DNA from 2 places in the Streptomyces sp. NBC_00457 genome. Region 1 is predicted to be linked to the other one. Evidence: riboswitches for the same ligand, from Rfam matches in the RefSeq annotation. Region 1 holds a riboswitch; the other holds the start of a gene.

Evidence for each region. A riboswitch is a leader RNA that binds a small molecule or an ion and turns the genes downstream of it on or off. The one in region 1 is predicted to bind glycine.
Region 2: it holds a riboswitch for glycine, as region 1 does, so the genes downstream of both, gcvT (glycine cleavage system aminomethyltransferase GcvT) here and gcvP (aminomethyl-transferring glycine dehydrogenase) in region 1, are expected to answer to the same signal.

Annotation. Positions count from the first base shown of each region.
Region 1 covers NZ_CP107905.1:8,941,649-8,957,619, reverse strand. The annotation lists gene kdpA (potassium-transporting ATPase subunit KdpA) at 1-751, opposite strand, end outside; gene kdpF (K(+)-transporting ATPase subunit F) at 760-849, opposite strand; gene OG828_RS40920 (amino acid transporter) at 1,322-3,271, shown strand; gene OG828_RS40915 (hypothetical protein) at 3,442-3,969, shown strand; gene OG828_RS40910 (TOBE domain-containing protein) at 4,028-4,423, shown strand; gene modA (molybdate ABC transporter substrate-binding protein) at 4,590-5,408, shown strand; gene OG828_RS40900 (ABC transporter permease) at 5,426-6,244, shown strand; gene OG828_RS40895 (ABC transporter ATP-binding protein) at 6,570-7,655, shown strand; gene OG828_RS40890 (TOBE domain-containing protein) at 7,683-8,102, shown strand; gene gcvP (aminomethyl-transferring glycine dehydrogenase) at 8,153-11,038, opposite strand; glycine riboswitch at 11,214-11,309, opposite strand; gene OG828_RS40880 (PRC-barrel domain-containing protein) at 11,423-11,794, shown strand; gene OG828_RS40875 (DNA polymerase IV) at 11,716-13,182, opposite strand; gene OG828_RS40870 (MerR family transcriptional regulator) at 13,240-13,884, opposite strand; gene OG828_RS40865 (bifunctional nuclease family protein) at 14,145-14,618, opposite strand; gene ftsR (transcriptional regulator FtsR) at 14,704-15,441, opposite strand; gene OG828_RS49690 (FHA domain-containing protein) at 15,485-15,971, opposite strand, start outside.
Region 2 covers NZ_CP107905.1:3,617,619-3,633,589, forward strand. The annotation lists gene OG828_RS16250 (thioesterase family protein) at 253-1,113, opposite strand; gene OG828_RS16255 (alpha/beta hydrolase) at 1,260-2,468, shown strand; gene OG828_RS16260 (trimeric intracellular cation channel family protein) at 2,377-3,033, opposite strand; gene OG828_RS16265 (ABC transporter ATP-binding protein) at 3,113-4,348, opposite strand; gene OG828_RS16270 (ABC transporter ATP-binding protein) at 4,360-5,457, opposite strand; gene OG828_RS16275 (ABC transporter permease) at 5,454-6,452, opposite strand; gene OG828_RS16280 (ABC transporter substrate-binding protein) at 6,564-8,357, opposite strand; gene OG828_RS16285 (ABC transporter permease) at 8,427-9,434, opposite strand; gene OG828_RS16290 (enhanced serine sensitivity protein SseB C-terminal domain-containing protein) at 9,751-10,542, opposite strand; gene OG828_RS16295 (enhanced serine sensitivity protein SseB) at 10,684-11,466, opposite strand; gene OG828_RS16300 (AAA family ATPase) at 11,546-12,214, opposite strand; glycine riboswitch at 12,446-12,545, shown strand; glycine riboswitch at 12,546-12,653, shown strand; gene gcvT (glycine cleavage system aminomethyltransferase GcvT) at 12,691-13,809, shown strand; gene gcvH (glycine cleavage system protein GcvH) at 13,908-14,285, shown strand; gene glyA (serine hydroxymethyltransferase) at 14,300-15,577, shown strand; gene OG828_RS16320 (L-serine ammonia-lyase) at 15,673-15,971, shown strand, end outside.

The sequences.
Region 1 (15,971 bases):
TCGAGAAGGGGGTGGGGTTCTCGAACGGGTGGGCACTGTTGGCGTTGAAGTAGCCGCCACCGTTGGTGCCGATCTCCTTGATGGCCTCCTGAGAGGCGACCGCACCGCCGTTCCACTGCTGTTGGCCACCCATGAACTGACCGACCTCGTGGATCCCGGAGAAGTTCTGGATCACACCGCACGCGACCAGCACGACCGCGGCGACGGCCGCCAACGGCAGCAGGATGCGTACGACACCACGCACCAAGTCGGCCCAGAAGTTGCCGAGTTCACCGGTACGGGAGCGCGCGAACCCTCGTACCAGCGCCACCGCCACGGCGATACCGACCGCGGCCGACACAAAGTTCTGCACGGCCAGACCGGCGGTCTGCACGACATGGCCCATGGCCTGCTCGCCGTAGTACGCCTGCCAGTTGGTGTTGGTCACGAAGGACACGGCGGTGTTGAACGCCTGGTCCGGATCGATCGAGGCGAACCCGAGCGAGCCGGGCAGGACACCCTGGAGCCGCTGGAGGGCGTACAGGAAGAGGACGCCGATCACCGAGAAGGCCAGCACCCCGCGCAGATACGCGGGCCAGCGCATCTCCGTGTCGGGGTTGGCTCCGATCCCCTTGTAGATCCACTTCTCGACCCGCCAGTGCCGGTCGGAGGAGTAGACCCTGGCCATGTAGTTGCCGAGGGGGATGTAGGCGAGCGCCAGCGCCGCTATCAAGGCAAGCAGCTGAAGGATGCCTGCGAGTACGGGACCCATATCTGTTCTCAGAACCTCTCCGGAAAGATCAGGGCGAGGACGAGATAGCCCAGCAGGGCGACGGCCACGACCAGGCCGACGACGTTCTCGGCGGTCACAGCTTCGTCACCCCCTTGGCGGCGAGAGCCACCAGCGCGAAGACCGCGATCGTGATGACGACGAAGGCCAGATCGGCCATCGTGAGCTCCTGGAGTTGAGGTTCGGTGGGACAGGGACGGTTCGAGAGAACCGCTTTTCCGGCTGGATACGGCCGCCCTTGACGGGTCCCATACGGGGCACCGCGCGGCTTTGACGGAACTCTTACGGCGCGTATCCCGTCCCGGACATGACGCTGGGTATCGGTTCCGCCGCCACCGACCCCCGCTGCGTCCCTACAGCGCAAGAGCAACGACAGGGCTCCTGTAGTCCACTTCTTGACGTGCCACCCCACTGACCCGGCCAGTCTTAACGCAAGCTTGACGCCTCCGCCCCCTCATCCGTGGGCCCGGGCGTCACTCTCCGCTTACGCTGGTGCGGCCGTCCGCGTGATGGCCGGAATCGCACGCTGAGCACCACATCAGGAGCACGCAGATGGCCACCACGGAACAGCCGCCCAGTCGTCTGCGGGCCTGGATGCTGGAGGGCCTGTCCGACATGGGCAAGGCCGGCGCCCAGCACACTCCGCACGCCGAGCCGAAGCCGGAAGAGGGCCAGCACTGGTTCCGAGTGATGTGCCTGACGGGCGTCGACTACTTCTCGACCCTCGGCTACCAGCCGGGCATCGCGGCCCTCGCGGCCGGCCTGCTCTCACCCATCGCGACCATCATCCTCGTGATCGTCACCCTGGCGGGCGCGCTGCCGGTCTATCGCAGGGTGGCGGAGGAGAGCCCGCACGGGCAGGGCTCGATCTCGATGCTGGAGCGGCTGCTCACCTTCTGGAAGGGCAAACTCTTCGTCCTGACCCTGCTCGGCTTCGCCGCCACCGACTTCCTCATCACCATCACGCTCTCCGCCGCGGACGCCTCCACCCACCTGGTCGAGAACCCCCATCTGCACAGCGCCCTGCACGACCAGCAGATGCTGATCACCCTCGTACTCGTCGCCCTGCTCGGCGCGGTGTTCCTCAAGGGCTTCCTGGAGGCGATCGGCGTCGCCGTCGCTCTGGTCGGGCTCTACCTCGCACTGAACGTCGTCGTCGTGCTCGTCGGCCTGTGGCACATCATCACCGAAGGACACGTCGTCACCGACTGGTCGAGCGCCCTGACGGCCGAGCACGGCAACGTGTTCGTCATGATCGGCATGGCCCTGATCGTCTTCCCGAAGCTCGCCCTCGGTCTGTCCGGCTTCGAGACCGGCGTCGCCGTGATGCCGCACGTCAAGGGCGACGCGGGGGACACCGAGGAGGACCCGCAGGGCCGGATCCGGGGCACCAAGAAGCTGCTCACCGCGGCCGCCCTGATCATGAGCTGCTTCCTGATCTGCACCAGCTTCATCACCACGCTGCTGATCCCCGAGAAGGAGTTCGAGGACGGCGGCCAGGCCAACGGCCGCGCCCTCGCGTTCCTCGCGCACGACTACCTCGGCGGCGCCTTCGGCACGGTCTACGACGTCTCGACCATCGCCATCCTCTGGTTCGCCGGCGCCTCCGCCATGGCCGGCCTGCTCAACCTGATGCCCCGCTATCTGCCCCGCTACGGCATGGCTCCGCACTGGGCCCGCGCGGTGCGCCCGATGGTCATCGTCTTCACGCTGGTCGGCTTCCTGGTGACCTGGATCTTCGACGCCGATGTCGACGCGCAGGGCGGTGCCTACGCCACCGGTGTGCTGGTGCTGATCAGCTCCGCCGCGATCGCCGTGACGATCGCGGCGCGCAAGGCCGGACAGCGGAACTGGACCATCGCCTTCGCGGTGATCTCGGCGGTGTTCCTCTACACGACGGTCGTCAACGTCATCGAGCGCCCGGACGGCGTGAAGATCGGTGCCTGCTTCATCGCGGGCATCATCGTCCTCTCCCTGGCCTCCCGGCTGGCCCGCGCCTTCGAGCTGCGCGTGACCAGCGTGACGATGGACAGCATGGCGGAACGATTCGTCCGGGACATCGCCAGCCGCAAGATCCGGTTCATCGCCAACGAGCCCGATGCCCGCGACGTCGCCGAGTACCGGGACAAGATCGAGCAGATCCGGCAGGACAACGACGTCCCCGAGCAGGAGGACTTCGTCTTCGTCGAGGTCACGGTCACCGACCCGTCCGAGTTCGAGTCCGGCCTGACGGTGCGCGGCGAGGTCATGCACAACCGCTATCGCGTCCTGTCCCTGGAGTCCTCGTCCGTCTCCAACGCCCTGGCCGCGCTGCTCCTCCATGTCCGTGACACCACGAACTGCATCCCGCACATCTACTTCGAGTGGACCGAGGGCAACCCCTTCGCCAACTTCCTCCGCTTCTTCCTCTTCGGCCAGGGCGAGGTCGCCCCGGTCACCCGCGAGGTCCTGCGCGAGGCAGAACCGGACCGCGCCCGCCGGCCGCGCGTGCACACGGGCTGAGCGGAACGCCCGGTTCGCGAGGCGGACACGGGGAGGGAGTCTCGTATCCGAGGATCGCGCTGCCGTGCGCTGGGATCCATGCGCTGGGATCGCGTCAAAATGCGGCCGTACGGCGCCAGAACCCCGTCAACGACACCGCCGCCGTACGACCGAGCACCTACCGTCGGCCCATGCGACCGAGCGGACCGCCGAGCCCGGCCGGCGACCGCCACTGGCGCGGCAGCGTCCGGTTCGCGGCGGCGTGTGCACTCGCCTTCGGCACGATGGCCCTGCTGGTCGACTGGGACGCGCACACCCTCACCCCGACCCGCACCCTGCTGTGGCTCACCCTCGCCGCCACGGTCTTCGCGGTCCTCCTCCCCCAGCGCATCACAGCCGGCCCCGGCTGGCTCACCGCCCGCGGCCCGCTGACAAGCCGCACGGTCCATACGGACGCGCTGGTGGCCGTACGGCAATACGGCGACGTCTCCTCACACCTGATCCTGCGCGACGCCTACGGTCACCGCCTGGAACTCGATCCCCGCGTCCTGATCGCCAACCCCCTCCTCTGGCACGAACTCGACACCGGCGTCCGGCGCTCCTTCGAATGCGGCACGCTGTGCCGGAACTCCAAGGACTCCGACGTCCTGCGCCGGCTCCGGCACCGCATCGACGACGAGACCGCGCAGGCGGTACTCAAGGCTTCGGGGATTTCCTGAGGACGTCGGGCCGACCCCACGTCCACCACCCCCCGCTTCCCGCCCTATCGTGACCGGCATGCAGTCCTACACGATCGGCCAGGCGGCTCGGCTGCTCGGCGTGAGCCCGGACACCGCACGCCGCTGGGCGGACGCGGGCCGGATGGCGACCCATCGCGACGACAGCGGGCGACGGCTCATCGACGGACGGGACCTGGCCGCGTTCTCGGTCGAACTCGCGAAGACGGGAACCGGCGACGAGGAGACCCCGTACACCTCGGTCCGCAACGCCTTCCCCGGCATCGTCACCGCGATCAAACTCGGCGACGTCGCCGCCCAGGTGGAGATCCAGGCCGGCCCGCACCGACTCGTCTCCCTGCTCACCCGCGAGGCCGTCGAGGACCTGGGCCTGGAGGTCGGCATGGAGGCCACGGCCCGCGTGAAGTCGACGAACGTGCACATCGACCGCGCTTGAGCACAACCGGCCCTCCGCACATACGAACATCCACGCCCGCTCTCCCCCGCTCATGCGATGCGACAGGAGACTTACGCCTCGCATATGCGCCAGTATCATCGACGCATCGGAAGAGCCCGGGGACTCTTGGGAACCCTCCCCGGGAGACAGAGGGAGTGGACCTGTGATGACCCGTTCCGCGCGCCGGACCCGCCGGACCCCGCAGGCGGCCGGCGCAGCTGCCGCCCTGCTGCTGGCCCTGACAGCCTGCTCCTCCTCGTCCGGCTCCGCGGCGGATTCCGACCCCTCGTCATCGGGGTCGCCGAAGCTGTCCGGCACCGTCACCGTCTTCGCAGCCGCCTCCCTCGAGGAGAGCTTCACGACCCTGGGCAAGGAGTTCGAGAAGGACCACCCGGGCACGAAGGTCACCTTCAGCTTCGGCGGCAGCGACAGCCTCGCCGCCAGCATCACGGGCGGCGCCCCGGCCGACGTCTTCGCCGCGGCCAGCGCCAAGACGATGGCGATCGTGACGGACGCCAAGGCCGCGGACGGCACCCCGTCCACCTTCGTCCGCAACCAGCTGGAGATCGCCACCCTGCCCGGCAACCCCGACAGGATCGCCTCCCTCAAGGACCTCACCAAGTCCGGCCTGAAGGTGGTCCTGTGCGACAAGACGGTGCCGTGCGGCGCCGCCGCGGAGAAGGCCCTGCAGGCCAGCGACCTGAAGCTCACCCCGGTCTCGTACGAGCAGGACGTGAAGAGCGCCCTCACGAAGGTCGAGCTGAAGGAGGCGGACGCCGCTGTCGTCTACAAGACGGATGTGAAGGCCGCGGGTGACAAGGTGGAGGGCGTGGACTTCCCCGAGTCGGCCGAGGCCATCAACGACTACCCGATCACCCTCCTCAAGGACGCCCCCAACTCCGAGGCGGCGAAGGCGTTCATGGAACTGGTGAAGTCACCCACGGGCCAGCAGGTCCTGACCGGGGCGGGGTTCCTCAAGCCGTGAGAGGGCCGGCCGAGACGATCGAGAGCGGGCGCACCCGTACGCGCACCCGCACCCGCCCCCGCCTGGCGCCGCTCCCCCTGCTGATCCCGGCCCTCCTCGGCCTGGCGTTCCTGCTGCTCCCCCTCGTCGCCCTGCTCGTACGGACGCCGTGGCGGACCCTGCCCGACCAGCTGACCAGCCCCGAGGTGTGGGAGGCGCTGCGCCTGTCGCTGGTGTGCGCCACGGCGGCGACGGCACTGAGTCTGGTCATCGGCGTTCCGCTGGCCTGGCTGCTGGCCCGCACGGACTTCCCCGGCCGGGGCCTGGTCCGCGCCCTGGTCACCCTGCCGCTCGTCCTGCCCCCCGTGGTCGGCGGCGTCGCCCTGCTGCTGGCCCTCGGCCGCAACGGCGTCGTCGGCCAATGGCTGGACGAGTGGTTCGGCATCACACTCCCCTTCACCACCACCGGCGTGGTCCTGGCGGAGACCTTCGTGGCGATGCCGTTCCTCGTGATCAGCGTGGAGGGCACGCTACGGGCCGCCGACCCCCGCTACGAGGAGGCAGCCACAACCCTCGGCGCCTCCCGCTTCACGGCCTTCCGCCGGGTCACCCTCCCCCTCATCGCCCCCGGCATCGCAGCAGGCGCGGTCCTCGCCTGGGCCCGCGCCCTCGGCGAGTTCGGCGCGACGATCACCTTCGCCGGCAACTTCCCCGGCCGCACCCAAACAATGCCCCTAGCGGTCTACCTGGCCCTCCAAAACGACCCAGCAGCCGCCATCGCCCTCAGCCTGGTCCTCCTGACGGTCTCCATCGCAGTCCTGGCAGGCCTACGGGACCGCTGGATGACACCCTCATGAGCAGCCGCGCCCTCATCCCCGCCCTTGCCGTCCCTGGCGAAATCAGCTGCGGTCGAGCAGCGCCCCAAAGGGGCGCGGGGCTGTATCTGAATATGCGGCTCCGCCGCGTGGGCGCGACCAGCCACAACGGACCCGCAGACGATCGACGGCCGAGTCACTGCACGCACCGCAGAGCGCGCAGCTGCGGGCAGTCGTGCCGCTGGGGCGGCACGGGTGGGCGCAGCGGCACCCCGCCAGCGCCGGCGAGCGAAACCCACCCCCCAGCACCAGCACCGGCCCGCCCCGAAACCCCCCGCACCGCGCCCACCCCCCGGACGTGCACCCCATGACCGACCTGGACAAAGCACACCAGCACACCAGCCGCACAAACCCAGAAGGCCTCGACGCCCACCTCACCGTCACCCGCGGCCCCTTCCACCTGAACATCACCCTCACCGCCGCCCCCGGCGAGGTAGTAGCCCTACTCGGCCCCAACGGCGCAGGCAAAACCACCGCCCTCCGCGCCCTCGCCGGCCTCACCCCCCTCACCGCCGGCCATCTCCACCTGGACGGCACCGAGTTGCACCACACACCCCCGGAATCCCGCCCGGTCGGCGTCGTCTTCCAGGACTACCTCCTCTTCCCCCACCTCACCGCCCTGGACAACGTCGCCTTCGGCCCCCGCTGCCACGGCGCCACAAAGGCCGAGGCCCGCGCCCAGGCGGCCGAGTGGCTGGACCGCATGGGCCTCACCGCGCACACCACCGCCAAGCCCCGCAGCCTCTCCGGCGGCCAGGCCCAACGCGTAGCCCTCGCCCGCGCCCTCGCCACCCGCCCCCGCCTGCTCCTCCTCGACGAGCCACTCGCCGCCCTGGACGCCCGTACCCGCCTCGAAGTCCGTGCCCAACTCCGCCGCCACCTCGCCGACTTCGAGGCAGTCGCCGTCCTGGTCACCCATGACCCCCTGGACGCCATGGTGCTGGCCGACCGACTGGTCGTCATCGAGCACGGCGCAGTCGTCCAGGAGGGCACCCCGTCCGACATCGCCCGCCATCCCCGTACGGACTACATCGCCCAACTGGTAGGCCTGAACCTCTACAAGGGACAGGCAGCGGGCCACACGGTCCACCTGGACGCCGGCCCCGACATCACCACCACGGAAGACCTCGCCGGACCGGTCTTCGTCGCCTTCCCTCCCAGCGCGGTCACCCTCCACCGCGACCGCCCCACCGGCTCCAGCGCCCGCAACCTGTGGCGCTGCGAAGTGGCTGGCCTGGAAACCCACGGCGATCAGATCCGCACGGACCTCACCGGCGAACTCCCGCTCGCCGCCGACCTCACCACGGTCGCCGCCGCCGAACTCGATCTGCACCCGGGCGCCCCGGTGTGGGCAACGGTCAAGGCGACGCAGACCCACGCATACCCGGCATGATCCACCCGGAGCCCTAGGTTGATGCCCATGACCCTGAGCATCCGCAACCAGCTCCCCGGCACGGTCGTCACCATCACGCCCGGCGAGGTGATGGCAACCGTCGGCGTCCGCCTCACCGGCGGCCAGAGCCTCACCGCGGCGATCACCGTGGAAGCCGTCACCGACCTCGGCCTCGCCCCGGGCTCCGCCGTCCGCGCCCTCGTGAAGTCGACGGAGGTGTCCCTCGCCACCGCCCCGGTCGAGGGCCTGTCCATCCGCAACCAGCTCCCCGGCACGGTCACCGATATCACCGCCGGCAACGCGATGGCTTCCGTGAAGATCCGCGTCGAGGGCGGCGAACTGACCGCCGCGATCACCAAGGACGCCGCAGCGGAACTGGCCCTGTCACCCGGCACGCCGGTCGTCGCCTTGATCAAGTCGACCGAGGTCTCACTGGCGACCGCATGACGCATCGGAAGGCTCCGCCATGACGGCGGAGCCCTCCGACGACGTACGACTCAGTCCTCGTACTCGTCCAGCGGCGGGCAGGAGCACACCAGGTTCCGGTCACCGAAGGCCTGGTCGATCCGCCGCACCGGCGGCCAGTACTTCCCGGACGCCGAGACGCCCTCCGGGAAGACGGCCTCCTCGCGCGTGTACGCGTGCTTCCACTCCCCGCCGAGCGCGCCCGCGGTGTGCGGCGCGTTCCGCAGCGGGTTGTCGTCCGCGGGCCACTCGCCCGAACCGACCTTCTCGATCTCCGCCCGTATCGCGATCATCGCCTCGCAGAACCGGTCGAGTTCGATCAGATCCTCGGACTCGGTCGGCTCGATCATCAGCGTCCCGGCCACCGGGAACGACATCGTCGGCGCGTGGAACCCGTAGTCGATCAGCCGCTTGGCGACATCGTCGACGCTCACGCCGGTCGCCTTGGTCAGCGGCCGCAGATCGATGATGCACTCGTGCGCGACCAGCCCGCCGGGACCGGTGTAGAGCACGGGGTAGTGCGGCTCGAGCCGCTTGGCGATGTAGTTGGCGCTGAGCACCGCCACCTGCGTGGCCCGCTTGAGCCCCTCGCCGCCCATGAGCCGGACGTACGCCCACGAGATCGGCAGGATCCCCGCCGAACCCCAGGGCGCGGCCGAGATCGGCCCGACACCCGTCTGAGGACCGGCGGCAGGCTGCAGCGGGTGGTTCGGCAGATACGGCGCCAGATGCGCACGCACACCCACCGGACCGACGCCCGGACCGCCACCACCGTGCGGAATGCAGAAGGTCTTGTGGAGATTCAGATGCGAGACATCACCGCCGAAGTGCCCCGGCTTGGCAAGCCCCACAAGCGCGTTGAGGTTGGCGCCGTCGACGTACACCTGGCCACCCGCCTCATGCACCTGCGCGCAGATGTCGGCGACATGCTCCTCGAACACACCGTGCGTCGACGGGTACGTGATCATCAGCACCGACAGCTCGTCGCGGTACTGCTCGATCTTCGCCCGCAGATCCGCCACGTCGATCTCGCCGTCCTCGGCGGTCTTCACGACGACGACCTTCATCCCGGCCATGACGGCACTGGCGGCGTTGGTCCCGTGCGCCGAGGACGGAATGAGGCACACGGTCCGCTGCTCGTCCCCGTTGGCCCGGTGATATCCGCGTACGGCGAGCAGCCCGGCGAACTCGCCCTGCGAACCGGCGTTGGGCTGCAGCGACACCTTGTCGTACCCGGTGACCTCGGCGAGCCGCTCCTCCAGCTCTCGGATGAGCGTGAGGTATCCCTGCGCCTGCTCGGCGGGCGCGAAGGGGTGCAACTGCCCGAACTCGGGCCAGGTGACCGGCTCCATCTCGGTCGTGGCGTTGAGCTTCATGGTGCAGGAGCCCAGCGGGATCATGCCGCGGTCCAGCGCGTAGTCCCGGTCGGCGAGCCGGCGCAGATAGCGCAGCATCGCGGTCTCGGAACGGTGCTGGTGGAAGACCGGGTGGGTCAGGAACTCGTCGGCGCGCAACAGCGCGTCCGGCAGCGCGTCCGCCGCGCCGGAGTCCAGCGCCTCGATGTCGGCCTCGACCCCGAACGCGCTCCAGACGGCGCCCACTTGGGCCCGGTTCGTGGTCTCGTCACAGGCGATCGACACGAGGTCGGCGTCCACCAGCCGCAAGTTGACGCCGTTCTCATACGCGGCGGCGACGACCTCGGCGGCCCGCCCCGGAACCCGGACGGTGACCGTGTCGAAGTATTCGCCGTGGACGACCTCGGCACCACCGCTCCTCAGCCCTTCGGCGAGGATCGACGCATACCGGTGCGTCCGACGGGCGATGCCCTTCAGCCCCTCGGGCCCGTGGTAGACGGCGTACATCCCGGCCATCACGGCAAGCAGCACCTGGGCGGTACAGATGTTGCTGGTCGCCTTCTCGCGACGGATGTGCTGCTCACGCGTCTGCAGAGCGAGCCGGTACGCCTTGTGCCCGTCCGCGTCGACGGACACGCCCACCAGCCGTCCGGGCAGGCTGCGCGCGAACTTCTCGTGTACGGCCATGTATCCGGCGTGCGGCCCGCCGAAGCCCATCGGCACACCGAACCGCTGCGTCGTACCGACCGCGATGTCGGCACCCAGCTCACCCGGCGACTTCAGCAGCGTCAGCGCGAGCAGATCGGCGGCGACGGTGACGAGCGCGCCCAGCTCGTGCGCCCGGTCGATGACCGGCTTGATGTCGCGTACGGCACCGGAGGCGCCCGGGTACTGGATCAGCACGCCGTTGATCTCACGCTCGGCGAACTCGGCCGGGATGCCCTCGCTGAGGTCGGCGACGACGACCTCGACGCCGGTCGGCTCGGCCCGCGTCTCGATCACGGCGATGGTCTGCGGCAGCGCGTCCGCGTCGACCAGGAACAGGCCCTTCTTGTTCTTGCCCATCCGCCGGGACAGCGCCATCGCCTCGGCGGCGGCCGTGCCCTCGTCGAGCAGCGAGGCACCGGAGGTCGGCAGCCCGGTGAGGTCGGCGACCATGGTCTGGAAGTTCAGCAGCGCCTCGAGCCGCCCCTGGGAGATCTCCGGCTGGTACGGCGTGTAAGCCGTGTACCAGGACGGGTTCTCCATGACGTTCCGCAGGATGACGGGCGGCGTGAAGGTCCCGTAGTACCCGAGCCCGATCATGGAGCCGAGCACCTGGTTACGGTCGGCCAGCGTGCGCAGCTCGGCCAGCACCTCGGCCTCGGTGCGCGCACCCGGCAGCTCCAGGTCGTCGGCGTTCTTGATCACATCCGGCACCGCGGCGGCGGTCAGCTCGTCGAGGGAGCCGTAGCCGACCTGCGCGAGCATCTTGGCCCGCGCCTCCTGGTCGGGCCCGATGTGGCGCTGCTCGAAGGGGATTCCCTGTTCGAGCTCGGAGAGCGGAATGCGGTGGGCGGTCATTGCGGAGGCCTCCTGGTCTGACACGACCTTCGAGGGACACCACGGCGCGGGTGCCCGGACGGCCTCCCCCTCTGTCATCTCAACCTGAGAGCTTCACCGGACGCCCAAGGGCACCCGGCTTTCACCGTCGGTGAGAGCGGAAGCCGTCGACACCCGCCCTGCTTTCCAGAGTGACCTCGTCCGTGCGGTACGTGAGCCTGAGAGATTCCGGGGAGGATTTGCTCCTTCGGCGCCTCCGATGGTGTCTGGAGGACTCTCCCGCACGGGGTCAGCAGCCGCTGCCAGAGTACCAGCGAGGTCAACGCCGCAACCTTCGAGTGGCCACCTTGGTGAATCTGCTCTTTTGTAGTGCTTACGGATGAGTTGCGACCAATTGGAGGGCCCGTGCAGACCGACATCGATCCGCGCAACCTGATCGGCCGCAAGGCGTTCGACCGCAGTGGCACCAAGATCGGCACCATCGACGAGGTCTACCTCGACGACGCCACCGGAGAGCCGGAGTGGGCCGCGATACGCACCGGCCTGTTCAGCAGGGACGCCTTCGTCCCCCTCGAGCCCAGCGAGCTGATAGAGGGTGCCCTGCACGTGCCCTTCGACCGCGCCCTGATCAAGGACGCCCCCGACTTCGGCGTCGGCCGCCACCTCTCCCCGGAGCAGGAACTCCAGCTCTACCACCACTACGGTCTGGACGTCGCCCCACCGCCCTCGCTCCCGGACCGCGACTTCGGCAAGCTGGCCGGCACGGACGACACCTGAACCGCAGGCACCGCGGGCTCCTCCCGTACCTCAGGCTCTTCCGGCCCCTCGGGTCTTCGCGGCACGAGCGGCAACGGATCCGCGGGTTCCAGCTCGGGATCGTCGACCCGGAAAGTCCGGACCCTCCCGGGCTCCGAATCGGGCGTCTCGAACCGCACCGTGACCCGCCCGAGCCCACTGCCCTGCACCCATCCGTGCCCGTACTCGCCATGCCGAACGTCATGCCCCGCCGGCCACCTCCGCTCCACGGGCGCCGGCTGCACCTCGACCGGTTCGCCGGCCACAGGCTCCTCCACCTCACTCTCCGCCTGCTCCCCCGCCGCCTGCGCGAACAGGTCCTCCTGGGTGTAGTCGGCGAGCCCGCTGACGCCCACCCCCAGCAGTCGCACCCCGCCCGTGGTGTCCACGGCCTCCAGCAGCCGGGCCGCGGCCTCGCGCACGACTCCGGGATCGTCCGTGGGCCCGCGCAGGGTCTCCGACCGGGTCAGCGTGGAGAAGTCGTACCGCCGCACCTTCAGCACGATGGTCCGCCCCGACAGCCCGGCCCCACGCAGCCGCCGCACACACCGGTCGGCGAGCCGCTGCACCTCCAGACCGACCCGCACCCGGTCGTGAATGTCCACGTCATAGGTGTCCTCGACCGACACCGACTTGGTCTCCCGTTCGGCCACCACGGGCCGGTCGTCGCGCGCCAGCGCCATGGCGTACAGCGCGTGTCCATGAGCATTGCCCAGCAGTCGTACGAGCTCGTCCTCGCCCGCCTCAGCGATCTCGTCGACCGTGGTGATCCCGGCCCGCCGCAGATGGTCGCCCGTCGCCGGTCCGACCCCCGGAAGGGTCCGCGCCGACATGGGCCCGAGCAGCGCCCGCTCACTCCCCGGCTCGATCACCACCAGACCGTCGGGCTTGGCCTGCTCCGAGGCGATCTTCGCGAGCATCTTGGAGGCGGCGAGTCCGACCGACCCGGTGAGCCCGGTGACGGCCCGTATGTCGGCCCGCAGCTTCACCCCGGCCAACCGCGCGGACGCCTCGTCCCAGGCCGCCCCACCCGCCTCCAGATCGACGAACGCCTCGTCCAGACTCAGCGGCTCCACCAGCGGCGACAGATCCCGCAGCAGCCCCATCACCTGCTCGCTGATCGACCGGTAGAACCCGAACCTCGGCACGAGATACGCGGCGTTCGGCGCGAGCCGCCGGGCCTGCGCCATCGGCATCGCCGAGTGAACCCCGAAGACACGCGCCTCGTACGAACACGTCGCCACCACCCCCCGCGGCCCGAGCCCGCCCACGATGACGGCCTTCCCGCGCAGGCTCGGCTTGGACGCCTGCTCCGCCGAGGCGAAGAAGGCATCCATGTCGAGATGCAGGATCGTGGGCGCGTTTCTCACATGTCCGATGCTGCCCTACGCCACTGACAATGCCCGCGAACCGCTGTGGAACGGGGCTCAGACCGCCCGGTTCCGCCGCCGCGCCAGTTCGTCGGCCGGGTTGTTCCCGACGAGCGTCTCACCGGTGTCGATCCGCTCCCCGTGCAGCTGGGAGAGGGCGCTCTCGACGTCCCGCCACACGACGCCCACCGCGATCCCGAAGATGCCCTGGCCGCCCTGGAGCAGCGCGTGGACCTCGTCGGGCGAGGTGCACTCGTAGACGGTGGCGCCGTCGCTCATCAGCGTCATGCGCTCCAGGTCGCGGAAACCGCGCTCCCTGAGGTGCAGGACGGCGGTACGGATGTTCTGCAGCGACACCCCGGTGTCCAGGAACCGCTTGACGATCTTCAGGACGACGACGTCGCGGAAGCTGTACAGCCGCTGCGTGCCGGACCCGTGCGCGGGCCGCACGCTCGGCTCGACCAGCCCGGTGCGTGCCCAGTAGTCGAGTTGCCGGTAGGTGATGCCCGCGGCCGCACAGGCCGTCGGACCGCGGTAGCCGATCTGCTCGGACGCCATGGACGTCGCCCCTCCGCTGCTGGGCACGGCCGCCATGTGCTGCGGAGCGTGATCGGCCGCGCTGCCGTGAAGCGGGTACGGACCGCTCGCCCCCGGGCCATGTCCGGGAGCACCCCCAGCCGTACCGTCGCCGCTGCTTCTCACGCCGACCTCCGTCCTTGACCTGCCTTCTCGACGGTAGGCAGTCACCAGGGGTGCGTCAACGATCGCCACACTCGGCACGCCGAGTGATAATCACCCTAGGAGTGGTTTCCCGTACCCCACCGCGGGGAAAGGCTAGCCGAATGCGCTCGGAGGGGGCTTGACCGACGCTCTCACGCGCCGTTGGCACATGCCGGCATTTCGCGCCACCGTGAGGCATCGACCGACCCGACAGGGGGCTGCGTCCGCCGGGCCGCCGCGCTTCACTGGCTGCTGGTGCCGAAGTCCTCGGGCGAGATCTGGTCGAGGAACTCGCGGAACTTCTCCACCTCGTCCTCCTGCTCGTCCGGGATCGCGATCCCCGCGTCGTCGAGCACACCGTCGCTGCCGTAGATCGGCGTTCCGGTGCGCAGGGCCAGCGCTATGGCATCGGACGGGCGGGCGCTCACCTCGACGCCGCTGGCGAAGACCAGCTCGGCGTAGAAGACGCCCTCACGCAGATCCGTGATGCGCACTTCGGTGAGCTCCTGGCCGACGGCCTCCAGCACGTCCTTGAACAGGTCGTGGGTCAGCGGTCGTGCGGGGGCCATGCCCTGCTGGGCGAAAGCGATGGCCGTCGCCTCCCCCGGCCCGATCCAGATGGGGAGGTAACGGTCGCCTCCCACTTCGCGCAGGAGCACGATCGGTTGGTTGGAGGGCATTTCGACCCGGACACCTACGACATCGAGCTCGTTCACACAGCAACCCTAGGCCGTGCCCGGGACGTTTGGGTAGTCGGGCCGAAAACGGGTGCCGCAACCGGACGCCGACGGCCCGGCCGCCTCAGGGCAACCGCACTCCCAGCGCGGTCTGCACGAGCGCGGCGTGCAGCTTCACGGTCAGCACTGCCAGTTCCTTGGTCCGCGCCTCGGCATGCGCCCTGGTCTGCGGATTGCGATGCAGCTTCAGTGGGGCCACCACCTGGTCCACCAGGCCCGCCTCGCGGTCCGCGGCGGCCTTCATGACCCGCAGATGGCGCGGCTCGATCCCGAACCGCCCCAGCTCGGAGACGAGCGACGCAACAGTGACCGCCTCCGCGTCGTACGCCCCGTCCGGCAGCGGAGCGATAAGGCCGTACGCCTCCCACTCCTCCAGCTCCCGCTCGCAGATCTCCGCGGCGGCGAGCAGTTCGGCCCGGCCGATCCGGGCCGCCGTGGGAGCCTCGGAGGCCTCGACCACGGCTTCACCGTCACGCTGGCGGGCCAGCGCGGGCAGTTGTACGGCCTCCCCGCGGGCTATCGCGTCCAGGTGCTCGCGGATCACCTTGAGCGGCAGATAGTGGTCCCGCTGCATACGCAGTACATGGCCGAGGCGCTCGACGTCGTCCGCGCTGAACTTGCGATACCCGGAGGGGGTCCGCTGCGGCTCGATCAGCCCCTCCGACTCCAGGAAACGAATCTTGGAGATGGTGACTTCCGGGAACTCGTCGCGCAGCACGTTCAGCACCGTGCCGATGCTCATCAGCCCACTGTCCGTGGCGGCGGTACCGGCTCCGGCACCGCCGCTCGGTGTTTGAAGCATGGACCTTCCCTGGGGGTCCCCCCGGACGGCGCCCGGGGGAGGGTCAGTAGCCTCGCTGGCTCGCGTAGAAGACCAGCCGGTACTTGCCGATCTGCACCTCGTCACCGTTCGACAGGGCGACCTGGTCGATGCGCTCGCGGTTGACATACGTGCCGTTCAGACTGCCCACGTCGGCCACCGTGAACGAGCCGTCGGGGCTGCGGCGGAACTCCACATGCCGCCGGGAGACCGTCACGTCGTCCAGGAAGATGTCGCTCTGCGGGTGCCGCCCGGCGGTGGTCAGGTCGCTGTCCAGGAGGAAGCGGCTGCCGGAGTTCGGCCCGCGGCGCACCACCAGCAGCGCCGAGCCCAGCGGCAGCGCGTCGACGGCCGCCTGCGCCTCCGGGGAGAGCATCGGCATCTGGGTCTGGCCGGTGACCTCGGCGTCGTACGCCTCAAGGCCGGAGATGGAGATCGTGGAGGTCGTCTCGGACGGACGCTCGGCCGCGGCCCCGGACCGCAGCGGGGCACCGCAATTGGAGCAGAAGCGG
Region 2 (15,971 bases), 5.3 Mb from region 1:
CGACTGACACACACAGACAGGCGACGCCCCCGTTCACCGAGGGCGCCGCCTTCGTCGTACGAGATCCGTGGTCAGCTCTTCGCGGCCTGTGCGGTCGGCTGACCGCTGGGTTGACCGGTCGGCAGGGCGGACGGGTTGCCGGACGGACAGGCCGTCTGCTGCCGGCCGGAGTGGCCGCTGTCCGACGAGGCGGGCACTCAATCAACGGCGCTTAGGGCAGGGCTTCCTTGGGGCCGCCCTGTAAAGGACGCGTCACCGGAGCCGGACGCGCGCCAACTGCCGTGACTGCGCGACCAGTCGGTCCGCGCTGTCCCAGACCTCGGCGTCCTCCTCCAGGAAGCCGCCGGCGAGGTTGCGGGTGGTGATGGACACCCGCAGCGGGCCCGGTGCGGGGCGGCAGCGGACGTGGACGGTCAGTTCGACCGTGGGGACCCAGCCGCCGAGGCCGAGCTCGAAGGCGGTCGGCGGCAGCGCGTCCACCGCGAGGAGCAGCGAGAAGGGGTCGGCGTTGCGGCCGTCGGCCAGCCCGAACCAGGCCCGCATCTCGCCCTTGCCGGACGGGGATCCGAGCGCCCAGCCCAGGGTCGAGGGGTCGAGCTTCACCATCAGCCGGTCGGCGATCGCGGGGCCGCCGGAGGCCGGGGCCGGTCCGTCCTCGGGGCCGAAACACTGGTCCATGGGCGGGATCGCGGGCGGCAGGGCCGTCGTACGGACGTCGTCCGGCAGGGTGTCGAGGTCGCCGTAGGAGGCGAGGACGCGGATGCGTTCGACTTCGCGGCCCTCGTCGTCGTACTGGAAGAGGGAGGCCTGGCCGGTGGAGAGGGTGCGGCCGGTGCGGACGACGTCCGTGCGGACGGTCGCGGGGCCGGGGCGGGAGGCGGTGAGGTAGTGCGCGGAGACGGTGAAGGGGTCGCCGTGCGGGAGCGTGTCCGCGAGGGCGCGGCCCAGGACGGCCAGCAGATAGCCGCCGTTGACGGCGTTGAGGATCGTCCAGCCGGCGGAGAGGTCGATGTCGTAGACGCCGGGTCCGCGTGGGGTGAGCGCGGTGTCGCGGTCGAACTCGCTGTCGCCGATCGTGGCCCGTGCGGCCGGGGCGGAGGCTGCTTCTGGCATGGGTGAACGGTACAACAGGTGACTACTAAGCGGTAGCTTTTGTCAGGCCCCGGACACCCCTCTTCCCGGTGAGGACCGCGCAATTTCTCGGTAAGTGTCCGTACTGGTCCGTAAACCTGAGGCCGCATCTTCCCCTCTCTAGGGACATGAGCCTCACCGGGACCCCGTTCCTCTACACCCTGGTCGCGCTGTCCCTCGTCGCCGTCGCGCTGCCGCTCGTCCTCTGGTCGCGGATCCGCGGCCCCCGGGCCCTGCGCGCGCTGGCCCGGATGCTGATGCTGCTGTTCGCCCAGGGCACGGCCGTCGCGCTCGTCTTCGTGCTGGTCAACAACCAGAACATGCTGTACGACAACTGGGGCGATCTGCTCGGCACGAGCGACCATGTGGAGCAGGCCGCCGACCTCGGCCCGGACGGCACGGGCGGTATCTCCCTCAAGGACCTGCCCCCTGTCCGGCAGTCGTTCGCCCCCGCCCTCGGGCCGGGCATGGGGTCGGCCGGCGGTGTGCGCGTCACGCATCTGACGGGCCGGGTCTCGGGCGTGCACGCCGAGGTCTACGTCTGGCTGCCGCCGCAGTACGACCAGCCCGCCTACCGGGACCACAAGTTCCCGGTGGTGGAGCTGCTGCCGGGCTATCCCGGCTCGGCGAGGGCGTGGTTCAGGACGATGGACGCGCATGAGCAGTTGCTGCCGCTGATGCGCAGTGGCCGGGTCGCGCCGTTCATCCTGGTGGCGCCGCGCACCAGCCTGCTGCCCGGGGTGGACACCGGCTGCGCGAACATCCCGGGCAAGGTGAACGCCGACACCTGGCTGAGTGTCGATGTGCCGCGGATGGTGATGGACAACTTCCGGGCGCAGTCCGCACCCGAGGGCTGGTCGGTGGCCGGGTACTCGGCGGGCGGGCACTGCGCCACGAAGCTCGCCGTCGCCCATCCCGACCGCTACCGGGCCGCCGTCAGCATGTCCGGCTACAACGACCCGAAGGCCGAGCACGCCGCGCTCACCGCAAAGTCCCCGGCCCTGCGCCGCGCGAACGACCCGTATCTGCTGCTGCGCAAGGCCCCCACCCCGCCCCCGGTCGCGCTCTACCTCTCCGGCCAGCCGCACGACGGATACGAGGCGGCCATGGCGCTGAAGCAGGCCGCGAAGCCGCCGACCTCCGTGGACGTGGTGTTCGTGCCGCGCAGCGCGGGCGGTCACACGATGGCGCTGTGGCGGCCGCAGGTGGTCCCGGCCTTCGAGTGGCTGACCCGGCAGCTGCCGGTCACTCCTCGCGTACCGTCGAGCGCCGATTCCACGCGCGCGGCGCTCGCCAGTGGAAGCGCATCGCCAGCAACCGCAGCGCGAAGGCCGTGACGGCCGCGAACCCGCTGGCCAGCGGGGTCAGCACGTCGTAGTGGATGCACAGGACGACCATCGTGGCGCCGACCATCGCCGGAACCGCGTACAGGTCGCGGTCCCAGCGCAGCAGCGACGGCACCTCGTTGGCCAGGACGTCCCGCAGCACGCCTCCGCCGACGGCCGTCGCCAGGCCCAGCGTCGCCGAGGCGGTCAGGCCGAGCCCGTACTCGTACGCCTTCGTCGTGCCCGAGACGCAGAACAGGCCGAGGCCCGCCGCGTCGAAGACGTTCACACCGGCCTGGATCCGCTCCACGTGCGGATGCAGGAAGAAGACCAGGAGCGTGGCGAGCAGCGGAGTGAGGAAGTACCCCAGATCCGTGAAGGCCGCGGGCGGTACGGCGCCGATGACCAGGTCGCGGAAGAGCCCGCCGCCGAGCGCGGTGACCTCGGCGAGTACGGCGATGCCGAACACGTCGAAGTTCTTGCGGACGGCCAGCAGCGCGCCGGAGATGGCGAAGACGAAGATGCCGATCAGGTCGAGCGTGTGCTGGACGGATGGGGTGAACAGTTGCTGGAGCACCCACACATTCTCACCCAGCAGTGAGCCCCCGCCTTACAAACGAAGGCGGGGGCTCACTGAGGAGGCTGTCCGAGAGGGCTCACTTCTCCTTGGCGGGCGCCTCGTCCGCGGAGGCTGCGGAGGCTTCGGAGGCTTCGGGCGCCACGTCCGCAGCGGCCCCCACCTCGGCCGCCACCGCCGCGCTGGTCTCCGCCGACTCCGCGAGCACCTCGTCCGACACCAGCTCCGCCGCCTCCTTGGCCGCGGTCAGCAGGACGGTGTCCTGCGGCGCCTGGTCCTCGAAGTTCTCCGGGTGGTGACAGGCGACCTGCTGACCGGGCTTCAGCTCGATCAGCGGCGGCTCGGTGGTCGTGCAGATCTGCGTCGCCTTCCAGCACCGGGTGTGGAAACGGCAGCCGCTCGGCGGGGCGATCGGCGAGGGCACGTCGCCCTTGAGCAGGATGCGCTCGCTCTTGGCGTTCTTGCGCCGCGGGTCCGGGATCGGCACGGCCGACATCAGCGCCTTGGTGTACGGGTGCATCGGCGCCCGGTACAGCGATTCACGGTCGGCGAGTTCGACGATCTTGCCGAGGTACATCACCGCGATCCGGTCCGACACATGCCGGACGACCGACAGGTCGTGCGCGATGATCACGTACGTCAGGCCCAGCTCCTGCTGGAGGTCGTCGAGGAGGTTGACGACCTGCGCCTGGATGGACACGTCCAGCGCGGAGACCGGCTCATCGGCCACGACCAGCTTCGGGTTGAGCGCGAGCGCGCGGGCGATGCCGATGCGCTGGCGCTGGCCGCCGGAGAATTCGTGCGGATAGCGGTTGTAGTGCTCGGGGTTGAGACCCACCACCGACAGCAGCCGCTGCACTTCCTTCTTGATGCCGCCCTCGGGCGTGACGCCCTGCAGCTTGAAGGGGGCGCCGATGATGGTGCCGATGGTGTGGCGCGGGTTCAGCGACGAGTACGGGTCCTGGAAGATCATCTGGACATCGCGGCGCAGCGGACGCATCCCGCTCACACCCAGGTGCGTGATGTCCTTGCCCTCGAACTCGACCTTCCCGGCGGTCGGTTCGAGCAGCCGGGTGATCAGCCGGCCCATCGTCGACTTGCCGCAGCCCGACTCGCCCACCACACCGAGGGTTTCGCCGGACTTGACCTCGAAGTCGAGGCCGTCGACCGCGCGCACCGCGCCGACCTGCCGCTGGAGCAGGCCCTTGCGGATCGGGAAGTACTTCTGGAGCCCGGTCACCTTCAGCAGGGTCTCGCCGGGGGCGGCGTCGCCCTTGGTGATCACGGCGCCTTTGCTCTGCGCAGGGATGCTCACTTTGTCCTCGCTCACAGCTTCGGCGCAATCTCTTCGGTCCAGATCCGCTCCCGCTGTTCCCTGGTCATGTGGCAGGCGGCCCAGTGCTGGCTGCCGACCTCGGCCAGCTCGGGGCGGACCGTGCGGGTGAGGTCGTCCTTGGGGATGTCGGCGTACGGGCAGCGCGGGTTGAAGGCGCAGCCGGACGGGATGTTGATCAGGGACGGCGGGGAGCCCTTGACCGGGATGAGCCGCTCCTGCTGCTCACGGTCCAGGCGCGGCATCGAGCCCAGCAGGCCCCAGGTGTAGGGGTGGCGGGGCTCGTAGAACACCTTCTCGGCGGGACCGCGCTCCACGCAACGGCCGCCGTACATCACCAGGATGTCGTCGGAAAGCTCGGCGACGACGCCCAGGTCGTGGGTGATGACGATGACCGCGGAGCCGAACTCCTTCTGCAGATCGCGGATCAGGTCGAGGATCTGCGCCTGGACGGTCACGTCGAGGGCGGTCGTCGGCTCGTCCGCGATGAGCAGTTCGGGGTTGTTGACCAGCGCCATGGCGATCATCGCGCGCTGCCGCATGCCACCGGAGAACTCGTGCGGGTAGCTGTCGACCCGCTTGTCCGGCTGCGGGATGCCGACCCGGTCGAGCATCTCGACCGCACGCCGCTTGGCGACCTTCTTGTCCACGTTGTGGTGGACGCGGTACGCCTCCACGATCTGCTGGCCGATCGTGTAGTACGGGTGCAGCGAGGACAGCGGATCCTGGAAGATCATCGCCATGTCGCGGCCGCGCAGTTTGCGTACGTGGTCGGGGTCCGCGGAGAGCAACTCGGTGCCGTCGAGCCAGATCTCGCCGGAGATCTGCGCCTTGCGCTTGCCGTACTGGCCGGCGGTGTGCAGGCCCATGATGCCGAGCGAGGTCACCGACTTGCCGGAGCCCGACTCGCCCACGATGCCGAGGGTCTTGCCCTTCTCCAGCTGGAAGCTGAGCCCGTCGACGGACTTGACCAGACCGTCGTCGGTCGGGAAGTGCACCTTCAGATCGCGTACTTCGAGGAAGGCGGTCGGGGCGGGCGAGGTGCCGGTGGGCTCCCCGACGGCCGCGCCGGTCTTGCTGAGTTCCGTCATGCGAGCCTCACTCGGGGGTCGATCACGGCGTACAGGATGTCCACCACGAGGTTGGCGAAGAGCACCGCGAGGGATGTGATCAGGGTGACGCCCAGGATGACGGGCAGATCCTGGTTCCTGATCGCCTGAAGCACCGCCTGGCCGAGGCCGGGCAGATTGAACGTCGTCTCGGTCAGGATCGCACCGCCGATGAGGGCGCCGAGGTCCATGCCGAGCATGGTCAGGATGGGCGTCATCGTCGAGCGCATGGCGTGCTTGCCGATGACGGTCTGCTCCTTGAGGCCCTTGGCGCGCGCGGTGCGGATGTAGTCCTCGCCGAGGATCTCCAGCATGGTGGCTCTGGTGATCCGGGCGTACATCGCCGCGTACAGGAACGCGAGGGTGATCCAGGGCAGGATCATGCCGCCGAGCCAGCCGCCGAAGCTGTCTTCGAGGGGCACGTACGACGCGTCGATCCAGTTCAGCCCGAAGGCGAAGATCGCCAGGCTGAGCAGGCCGGTGAAGTAGATCGGCAGGGAGACACCGGCGAGGGCGACGACCATGGCGCCGCGGTCCCACAGGGTGCCCCGCTTGAGCGCGGAGAGCACACCGGCCGCGACACCGAAGATCAGCCACAGCACGGCGGCACCGAGCGCGAGGCTCATGGTCACCGGGAAGCGGTCGGTGAGCACCGGCCAGATGGCCTGCTCACTGCGGAACGAGTAGCCGAAGCAGGGCGCGGCGCACTCGGTGACGTCGCCGCCGCCCGAGTAGGTGCGACCGACGAAGATGCCCTTGAAGAACTCCCAGACCTGGGCATAGATCGGGTCGCTGAGACCCAGCTTCTGCCGGACCGCCTCCACCGAGGCGGGGTCGGCCTGCTTGCCCACGAAGCTCGCGGCGATGTCGACGCCCGCCCACTTGGGGACGAGGAAGAAGATGCCGAAGACCACCATGATGATGACCACGAGCATCACTGCGGCGGCGAACAACCGCCTGATGAGGTAAGCGAGCACAGCTCTCGGCCCGCCGCGGACCGCGGGCCACCGGAGATCGTCCGGTGGCCCACGATCACGCTGCGCCGGCCTTCACCTGCCTTTCGTGCCGTATGGCGGGTGTGCCGGGTGTCAGCTTGCGGACTTCAGACCGAGGTTGACGAAGTCGTACATACCGCTGTAGCCGTCGGTGGTGTAGACGTTCGCCAGGCGGTCGGAGCGCCAGTTGATGAACTTCTCGAAGACGAAGGGCAGGTAGTACGCGCCCTCCATCACCTTGTGGTTGATCTCCGTGGAGATCTCGGTCTTCTTCGCGTCGTCCAGCTCGGTGACGTAGTCGTCGAACAGGCCGTCGATCGCCTTGTCCTTGATCAGCGCGAAGTTGTTGTTACCGCTCTCCAGGATGTACTTGCTGTCCCACAGCGGCATGCCGTAGCCCTGGACGGTCGGGAAGTCCGGGCCCCAGCCCATGATGATGATGCCGTAGCCCTTCTTGACCACGTTGGAGGGGCTGCCGATGATGCCGGAGGTCTGCGAACCGTCGAACTGGTCGATGTCGGCGGTGATGCCGATCTTCTTCAGCGACGCCTGCAGGGACTGGGCGGTGGCCACCTCGACCGGCTTGTTGTTGCGGACCGCGATGGTGGTCTTGAAGCCGTTCGGCTTACCGCAGGCCTGCAGCGCCTTCTTGGCCTCGGCCGCGTTGCCGTCCTTGTTGTCGGTCGCCATCTTGTACGGGTCGTACTTCTGGCCCTCGGAGCCCGGGACGGACGGCGGCAGCATGTTGGTGCCGATGTCACCACCGGCGATGGGGCCACCGCGCGCGGTCTGCAGCGACACGTGGTTGGCGCCGTAGAGCACGGCCTTGCGGCACTCGATGTTGTCGAACGGCTTCACGCTCTGCGGGAAGGTCGCGTAACGGATGTAGCCGGAGACCGGGTTGTCCAGGTTGGCCTTGTGCTGCTTCAGGGCGGTGGTGCGGCCCTGCGGCGACATGCCGGTCTGGTTGATGTCGAGGTCCAGGTCACCGTTGATCAGGCGCTCGTCCAGCTGGTTGGCGTCCGAGAAGAACTGGACAGTGATCTTGTCCGGGTACGCCTTGCGGATCGGGTCCGACTCCTGCTTCCAGCTGGTGTTGCGGACCAGCGTGAGGTCCTTGCCCGGGCTGTACGACTCGAACTTGTACGGGCCGGAGGAGAACGGCTTCAGGCCGTACTTCGACTTGGTGTCCTTGTCCTGACGGACGGGGGACGCCGAGATCAGGGCCAGCACCTCCTCGAAGTCCGAGTTGGGCGTCGGCAGCTTGAAGGTGATGGTCTTGTCGTTCGGCGTCTCGATCGCCTTCAGGCCCAGCTTGTCCTTGGACGTGTCCTTGTACGGACCCTTGTACTCGCCCTTGGGGTCGAGCATGTCCTTCAGGTAGACCGGGCCGCCGGACAGCACGTCCTGCGCCCAGACACGCTCGATGCCGTACTTGATGTCCTTGGAGGTGATCGGCTTGCCGTCCTCCCAGGTGATGCCGTCACGCAGGGTGTACGTGTAGGTCTTGCCGTCGTCGGAGACCTTGGCGAGCCCGGTGGCGAGGTCCGGAGTGAGCTCGGCGCCGGCCTTGCCCGGCTCCGCCTTGCCCGTGACGAGCTGGCGGCTGTAGTAGCGCGCGAAGTTCCACATGAAGCCGTAGTAGCCGCGCGTGGTGTCCCACGAGTCGGCGTCCTGCGCGCCACCGAACTTCAGCGTGCCGCCCTTCTTGGCCAGGGATGCCTGGGCGACCTTGTTGTTGGCGGCGTCGAAGCCGGCCGCGCCGTTCTTCGAGCCCTCGCCGTCGCTGTCGCCACCGCCGCACGCCGCCGTGGTCAGCAGCGCGGCGACCGCGGCGACAGCGGCAAATGCCTGCTTACGCCGCCCTGAGGTGCGTTTGGTAGTCACGATCTCGGATCCTCCGGTTGTGATGAGAGACCCCGTGTCAGTGCCACGGGACGCTTTAGGTACGGCAGTTCAGCGGGAGCCCTTCGGGTCCAGCGCGTCACGCACGCCGTCGCCGAAGAGGTTGAAGGCGAGGACAGTGATGAAGATCGCCACGCCGGGGACCACCATGTACATGGGGTCCGACTCGTAGTAGTCGATCGCGCTCGAAAGCATCTGCCCCCAGGACGCCGTGGGCGGCTTGACGCCCACGCCCAGGAAGCTGAGTGCCGCCTCGGTGAGGATGTTGGTGGGGATCATCATCGTCGTGTACACGACGATCGGTGCGACGAGGTTGGGCAGCAGCTCCTTGAACAGGATGTACAGCCGCCCGGCGCCCAGGGAACGGGCGGCTTCCACGTACTCGCGCTCGCGCAGCGACAGCGTCTGGCCGCGCACCACGCGCCCGATGTACGGCCATCCGAAGAAGCCGATGACCAGGATCATCACGAACACACGCACGCTGGACCCGGTCAGGCCCAGCATCTCGTTCGGCATGACGGAGACCAGCGCGATGATGAAGAGCAGCTGCGGGAAGGCCAGCAGACCGTCCATCACCCGGCTGATGACCGAGTCGACCCAGCCGCCGAAGAAGCCGGCGAGGATGCCGAGGACGGTGCCCAGGATGACGGCGACGACGGCCGACAGGAAGCCGACCAGCAGCGAGATCCGGGCGCCGTAGAGGATCCGGGCGAGGATGTCGCGGCCGTTGACCGGCTCGACGCCCAGCAGGTGGTCGCCGCTGATGCCGCCCAGCGAGCCCGTGGGGGTGCCGAACAGCGGGTCGATCAGCTCCTCGTGATACTCGTTCGGATCCTGCCCGAGCAGGCTGGTGATGACCGGCGCGAGCAGGGCGACCACCACGAGGAGGAGCACCACGGCGCCGCCCGTCAGAGCGAGCTTGTCCCGCTTCAGGCGCTCCCAGGCGATCCGGCCCAGGGAGCGACCCTGTACGGCCTTCGCGCCGGTGCCTGCGACCGCCGCTTCCTCGGCCGCGCTCGGGGCCGCCTCGGCGGTCGGCTCGTGCAATGGTGCCGTCATCTGGCAGGGACCCCTCTCAACCGGTGGTAACCGGCCCGCACTTGCCGCTGTGGCGGCGTGATCAGTCCGTCGTACTGGGGTTTCGAACACCCCTGGTGGGGGAGTCTTCAACGCTTTGGCGACGAGTTGCCAGACTTGGCGGTGAAAGGATGCGTAACCGTGATGCGGCGTCCGGGGTTCCGCTATCCGGACAGCGGGTAACGGGGGCCGGACGAGAACAAGTTGGACATCCAGCGCAGTTCAGGTCTTTCCGCCACGGTCTACGCGCGAAGAAGGACTCCGCCCCTCTGGCGGAGGGTGGCCACGCGCCATGTGTTCAGTATCCGCCGTGGACCGGTGGATAGCCGTACCCGGCCGCCGGCGCCTGAGCCGGGGCTCCGTGGGCCTCACGGTCGTAGAAGGGGCGGGCCTGGGCCCGCATCCACATCGCGACCGGGTCGTACTCGTCGGACATGGCGACCGTCGACACCGGCAGGCCGTCCGGGACCGCGCCGATGGACTGCTGCATCATCGCCCGCACCGAGTCCACGGCGGCCGGGCTGGTGTCGTACACATCGAGGCCGATGGCGAGGTACGGCGCCCCGAGCGCCGGCTGCACCCAGGCGCGGCGCAGGGAGCGGACGGCCGGGGTGCGGTGGGCGTTCTGCGCGAGCTGGGCGTAGAACTGCGGGATCTCGATGCCGGGCTCCGACAGCCGCAGCGGCCCTGCGGGCTGCCGCTCCAGGCCGGTGGCGATGCGGCGCAGGTCGAGCCAGGGGATGCCGACGCCGCCGCCGGGCGCGTGCGGGTTCAGCCAGAGGCCGTAGTGGTCGGGGTAGAGGGTGCGGGCGACGTCCACTCCGTCGACGACTTCGTAGGAGCGGTTCCAGCCGCTGGCCGAGAGTTCCTGGGCGGAGGTGACACAGGGGGCGTAGCCGTGGCCGTCGACCTCCATGTTTCCGTACTGCGCGTCCGGTGAGCCTGCCTGGCCGTGCCAGAGGAGCATCCAGACCTGGCCGGCGGAGGGGGTCGCGAGGGCGCGCAGCAGTGCCTCGTAGGCGTCGTAGCGCCCGGGCGTCACCTGGCGCAGCATGTGCTCGACCTGGCCGGTCGCGATGCTGGCGCTCACCTTGTACCGCCCCTTCACTGAGGTTGCCCGGATTATGGAACCAGCTTAAGCGCCCAAGAGCTCGGGGCTTGTTGCACGTGGGCGAGTGCGGGTCGTCTGTGGTTGATCGCGCAGTTCCCCGCGCTCCTCAGGTACGTGCAGTCATCGTTGGTAGAAGGGGCGGGCCCTGTTGCGCATCCATTCGGCCACCGGGTCTTGTGTTACGTCCAAGAGGACCAGGTTTACCGGCCACTTCACGGGGACCCTTGCCAGGGCTCGGCCCAGCGCGTCCAGGGGGAGGGCCCTGATGTCGCCCTCCCACTGGTTGAGTTCGACGCCTACGAACATGACCGGGTCGGCCGTTTCGATCGCCGCGAGGCAGCGGCGGGCCGTGGTCACCACGCCGGTCTGGTCGAACTCGGTGGCTGCCGCGGAGAGGAAGTCCACGGGGTCGTCCTGCCAGTCCGGTTCGTAGAGCTTGACCCGGCCGCCGGTGGTGAGGCCGTCCAGGGGGGTGCGGCCCACGCGGCAGAGTTCGGCGACGGCGGGGGGCGGGAGGGGGATGCCGACCACGCCGTCGGGGTTGACGGCGATGCCGACCTGCGGGGGCAGGCCGCGGGCGAACTCCACCGCGGGGGCGATCGTGTACGACATGTGGGAGCCGACGACCTGGCGGAACTGTTCCTCGGAGCTGAAGACGGGGACGTAGGCCTGGCCGCCGAGTTCGAGGGTGGGCAGGTCGAGCGGGACGCTGTCCGGGCCGCCGCCGTTGGGGAGCGGGACCCAGATGAAGCTGCGTCCGAGGACTTCGATGATCCGCCCGCCGGCCCCCGGGACGTTGAGGGAGGCGGAGAGCACCTCCTCCAACTCGTTGCCGGGCCAGCCCCCGTGCGGGTGGGGGTGTGCCTGTGCCGGGAAGTCCGGGAAGTCCCCTGGGAAGTCCATCTGCTGTCAACCGCCTGCCGAGATCACTGCTGTGACTCAAAGGCTAGCGGGTGGAATACCGGGTTCAGCCCGTGAGGCCTCAGCCCGTGAAGCCGATTCTGCGCAGCACGTCCGCCGCGTCGCGGTCGAGCAGGACCGCCGAGCCGCAGCCGTCGGGCAGGTCGCCGCGCTCCACGGCGCGGATCAGCCGGGCGGCCGCCGTGCGGTGGCGCAGGAAGGCGTAGCGGGAGACGCCGCGGCCGCGTTCGCGCTGGCCCTCCAGGGCGGTGCCGGGGGCGACGTCGAGGAGCAGCAGGTGCAGGGTGCCGCCGCGGCGGCGGGCCTCGCGGGACAGCCAGCGGCGCACCCAGGACTGCGTACCGCAGTCGTGGACGACGACTCCGGTGCCGGTGCGCAGGGCGCGGCGCAGTCCGGTGTAGTGCGCGAGGCGGACCAGGGGGCGGTAGACCGCGTACGGCAGGAAGCGGGGCGCGCGAGTGTCCCAGCGGTCGCGGGTGTCCTGGGAGTCGATCCGGGGGCCCTTGACCGTGCGCGCCATCAGCGTGGACTTTCCGCTTCCGGGCAGGCCGGTGATCACGACGAGGTCCTTGGGGCCGAAGAGCAGTGCGTGCGGGCTGCGGCCTCCACGGTCGCGCAGATCCCGGACGACGGGCGCCCGGTGCGCGCCGCAGGCCTCCCTGGCCGGAGCGGTGTGCTGCTCGGGCAGCGCGACGGCCGAGCTGGTGGCGTACGCCGTGATCCTGTTCACCGTGATCGTCCTCCCCATGGGGTCGGGAGTTCCCATCCCCGTCGAGTGTAAAGAGAAGGTAATACGCGGCCCTCCCGTTTACGTCCGCTTCCCGCAACAAGCCTGCTACAGGCCACTGTGCCCGACTGTGAATCCTGAGCGACCCCTGTGGACGGCTACCTTCATAGGTCCCCCTGCCGCGGTCGGCCGATGCGTGCAATGATGTGCCCGCCAAACTGCATACCGGCCGCTTGAATCCGCGCGGGAGAGTTCCCAGCACCGCTGTCGCTGGGGCGCCGAAGGAGCAAGTCCCTCCCTTGAATCTCTCAGGCCCCGTTACCGCGCGGGCGAGGCACATCTGAAAAGCGGGCCGCTGCCGCAGTGGCTCCACCCAAGGTGCAAACCGTGATCTTCACCGGTCACGGCGAACCTCTCAGGTTCCGATGACAGATGGGGAGGAACTTTCCTCGCCTGTCATGCCTTTGGGAGCAGATCCGATGAGCAGTACGCCTCTCCGTCACACCGCGCTCGATGCCCTGCATCGTTCGCTGGGCGCGACGATGACCGACTTCGCCGGCTGGGACATGCCCCTGCGCTATGGCTCCGAGCGCGAGGAGCACCTCGCCGTACGCACCCGGGCCGGGCTCTTCGACCTCTCGCACATGGGCGAGATCACGGTGACCGGCCCCCAGGCCGCCGCCCTGCTGGACTACGCCCTCGTCGGCAACATCAGCGCCGTCAAGCCCGGCCGCGCCCGCTACACCATGATCTGCCGCGAGGACGGCGGCATCCTCGACGACCTGATCGTCTACCGGCTGGCCGAGACCGAGTACCTGGTCGTGGCGAATGCCGGCAACGCGCAGATTGTCCTGGATGGGCTGGTGGCGCGCTCCGAGGGGTACGACGCCGAGGTGCGCGACGATCGCGACGCCTACGCCCTCATCGCCGTCCAGGGCCCCGAGTCCCCCGGCATCCTCGCCTCCCTCACCGACGCCGACCTCGACGGCCTGAAGTACTACGCCGGCCTGCCCGGCACCGTCGCCGGCGTCCCCGCTCTCATCGCCCGCACCGGCTACACCGGCGAGGACGGCTTCGAGCTGTTCGTGAAGCCGGAGCACGCGGTCGAGCTGTGGCAGGCCCTGACCAAGGCGGGCGAGAGCGCGGGCCTGGTCCCGTGCGGCCTCTCCTGCCGGGACACCCTGCGCCTGGAGGCGGGCATGCCGCTGTACGGGCATGAGCTGTCGACCGCGCTGACGCCCTTCGACGCCGGGCTCGGCCGGGTGGTGAAGTTCGAGAAGGAGGGCGATTTCGTGGGGCGCGCGGCGCTGACCGAGGCCGCCGCCCGGGCCCAGTCGAACCCGCCGCGCGTCCTCGTCGGGCTCGTCGCCGAGGGCCGCCGGGTGCCGCGCGCCGGGTACGCCGTCGTCGCGGGCGGCGAGGTGATCGGCGAGGTCACCTCCGGCGCCCCCTCGCCCACGCTGGGCAAGCCGATCGCGATGGCCTATGTCGACGCCGCGCACGCGGCGCCCGGTACGGCCGGGGTCGGTGTGGACATCCGCGGCAGCCATGAGCCGTACGAGGTCGTGGCGCTGCCGTTCTACAAGCGCCAGAAGTAGACACTGGGCCGTGATGCCGGGCACATCCTCCCTGCTCACAACCGTCTTCCGTAGTCCCCCATTCACCAGCACTCCCCGCGTACAGGAGAATTCAGGACATGAGCAACCCCCAGCAGCTGCGCTACAGCAAGGAGCACGAGTGGCTGTCGGCCGCCGAGGACGGCGTCGCGACAGTCGGCATCACGGAGCACGCGGCCAACGCGCTCGGCGATGTCGTCTTCGTCGACCTCCCCACGGTCGGTGACGCCGTGACCGCGGGCGAGACCTGCGGCGAGTTGGAGTCGACCAAGTCGGTCAGCGACCTGTACTCCCCGGTCAGCGGCGAGATCACCGAGGTCAACGAGGACGTGGTCAACGACCCGTCGCTGGTGAACTCCGCCCCCTTCGAAGGCGGTTGGCTCTTCAAGGTACGAGTCGCCGAGGAGCCGTCCGACCTGCTCTCCGCCAACGAGTACACCGCCTTTTCCGCCGGCTGAGGAGTCGTACAAGCATGTCTGTCCTCAACACCCCCCTGCACGAGCTGGACCCGGACGTCGCCGCCGCCGTCGACGCCGAGCTGGACCGCCAGCAGTCCACGCTCGAGATGATCGCCTCGGAGAACTTCGCGCCGGTCGCGGTCATGGAGGCGCAGGGCTCGGTCCTGACCAACAAGTACGCCGAGGGCTACCCGGGCCGCCGCTACTACGGCGGTTGCGAGCACGTCGACGTGGTCGAGCAGATCGCGATCGACCGGGTCAAGGAGCTGTTCGGCGCCGAACACGCCAACGTGCAGCCCCACTCGGGCGCCCAGGCCAACGCGGCGGCGATGTTCGCGCTGCTCAAGCCCGGTGACACGATCATGGGCCTGAACCTCGCGCACGGCGGGCACCTGACCCACGGCATGAAGATCAACTTCTCCGGCAAGCTGTACGACGTGGTCGCCTACCACGTGGACGACTCCGGTGTCGTCGACATGGCCGAGGTCGAGCGGCTGGCCAAGGAGTCCAAGCCGAAGCTGATCGTGGCGGGCTGGTCGGCCTACCCGCGGCAGCTGGACTTCGCCGCGTTCCGACGGATCGCGGACGAGGTCGGCGCGTACCTGATGGTCGACATGGCGCACTTCGCCGGTCTGGTGGCGGCCGGGCTGCACCCGAACCCCGTCCCGCACGCGCACGTGGTCACCACGACCACCCACAAGACGCTGGGCGGCCCGCGCGGCGGCGTGATCCTTTCCACCGCCGAGCTCGCGAAGAAGATCAACTCGGCGGTGTTCCCCGGCCAGCAGGGCGGGCCTCTGGAGCATGTGATCGCCGCCAAGGCGGTCGCCTTCAAGGTCGCCGCATCGGAGGACTTCAAGGAACGGCAGCGCCGTACCCTGGAGGGTGCCCGCATCCTCGCCGAGCGCCTGGTGCGGGAGGACGTGAAGGCGGAGGGCGTCGACGTGCTCTCCGGCGGCACGGACGTACACCTGGTCCTGGTCGACCTGCGCAACTCCGCGCTGGACGGCCGGCAGGCCGAGGACCGACTCCACGAGGTCGGTATCACGGTCAACCGCAACGCCATCCCGAACGACCCGCGTCCGCCGATGGTGACCTCGGGCCTCCGCATCGGCACCCCCGCCCTCGCCACCCGCGGCTTCACCACCGAGGACTTCGCCGAGGTCGCGGACGTCATCGCCGAGGCGCTCAAGGCGCCATCTCCCTTCGGGGAGGCCGACATCGAAACGCTCAAGGCCAGGGTCACCGCGCTCGCGGACAAGCACCCGCTGTATCCCGGCCTGAACAAGTAAGTCCCCCTGGTGGGGCACCCGGCACCCGGCACTCGTCATCCGGCGATCAGGGCGGGTGGCCGGGTGTCCCACCACCCCCGCTGTGAGGAGTCCCCGTGGCCATCTCGGTCTTCGACCTGTTCTCGATCGGCATCGGCCCGTCCAGCTCCCACACCGTGGGCCCGATGCGCGCGGCCCGTATGTTCGCCCTGCGTCTGCGGAACGAAGGAGTCCTGGACTCCACCGAGTCCGTACGGGCCGAGCTGTACGGCTCCCTGGGCGCGACCGGACACGGCCATGGCACGCCCAAGGCGGTCCTGCTCGGACTGGAGGGCGCGTCACCGCGCACGGTGGACGTCGAGACCGCCGACCAGCGAGTGGAGGACATCAAGGCGGCGGGCCGGCTCCGGCTGCT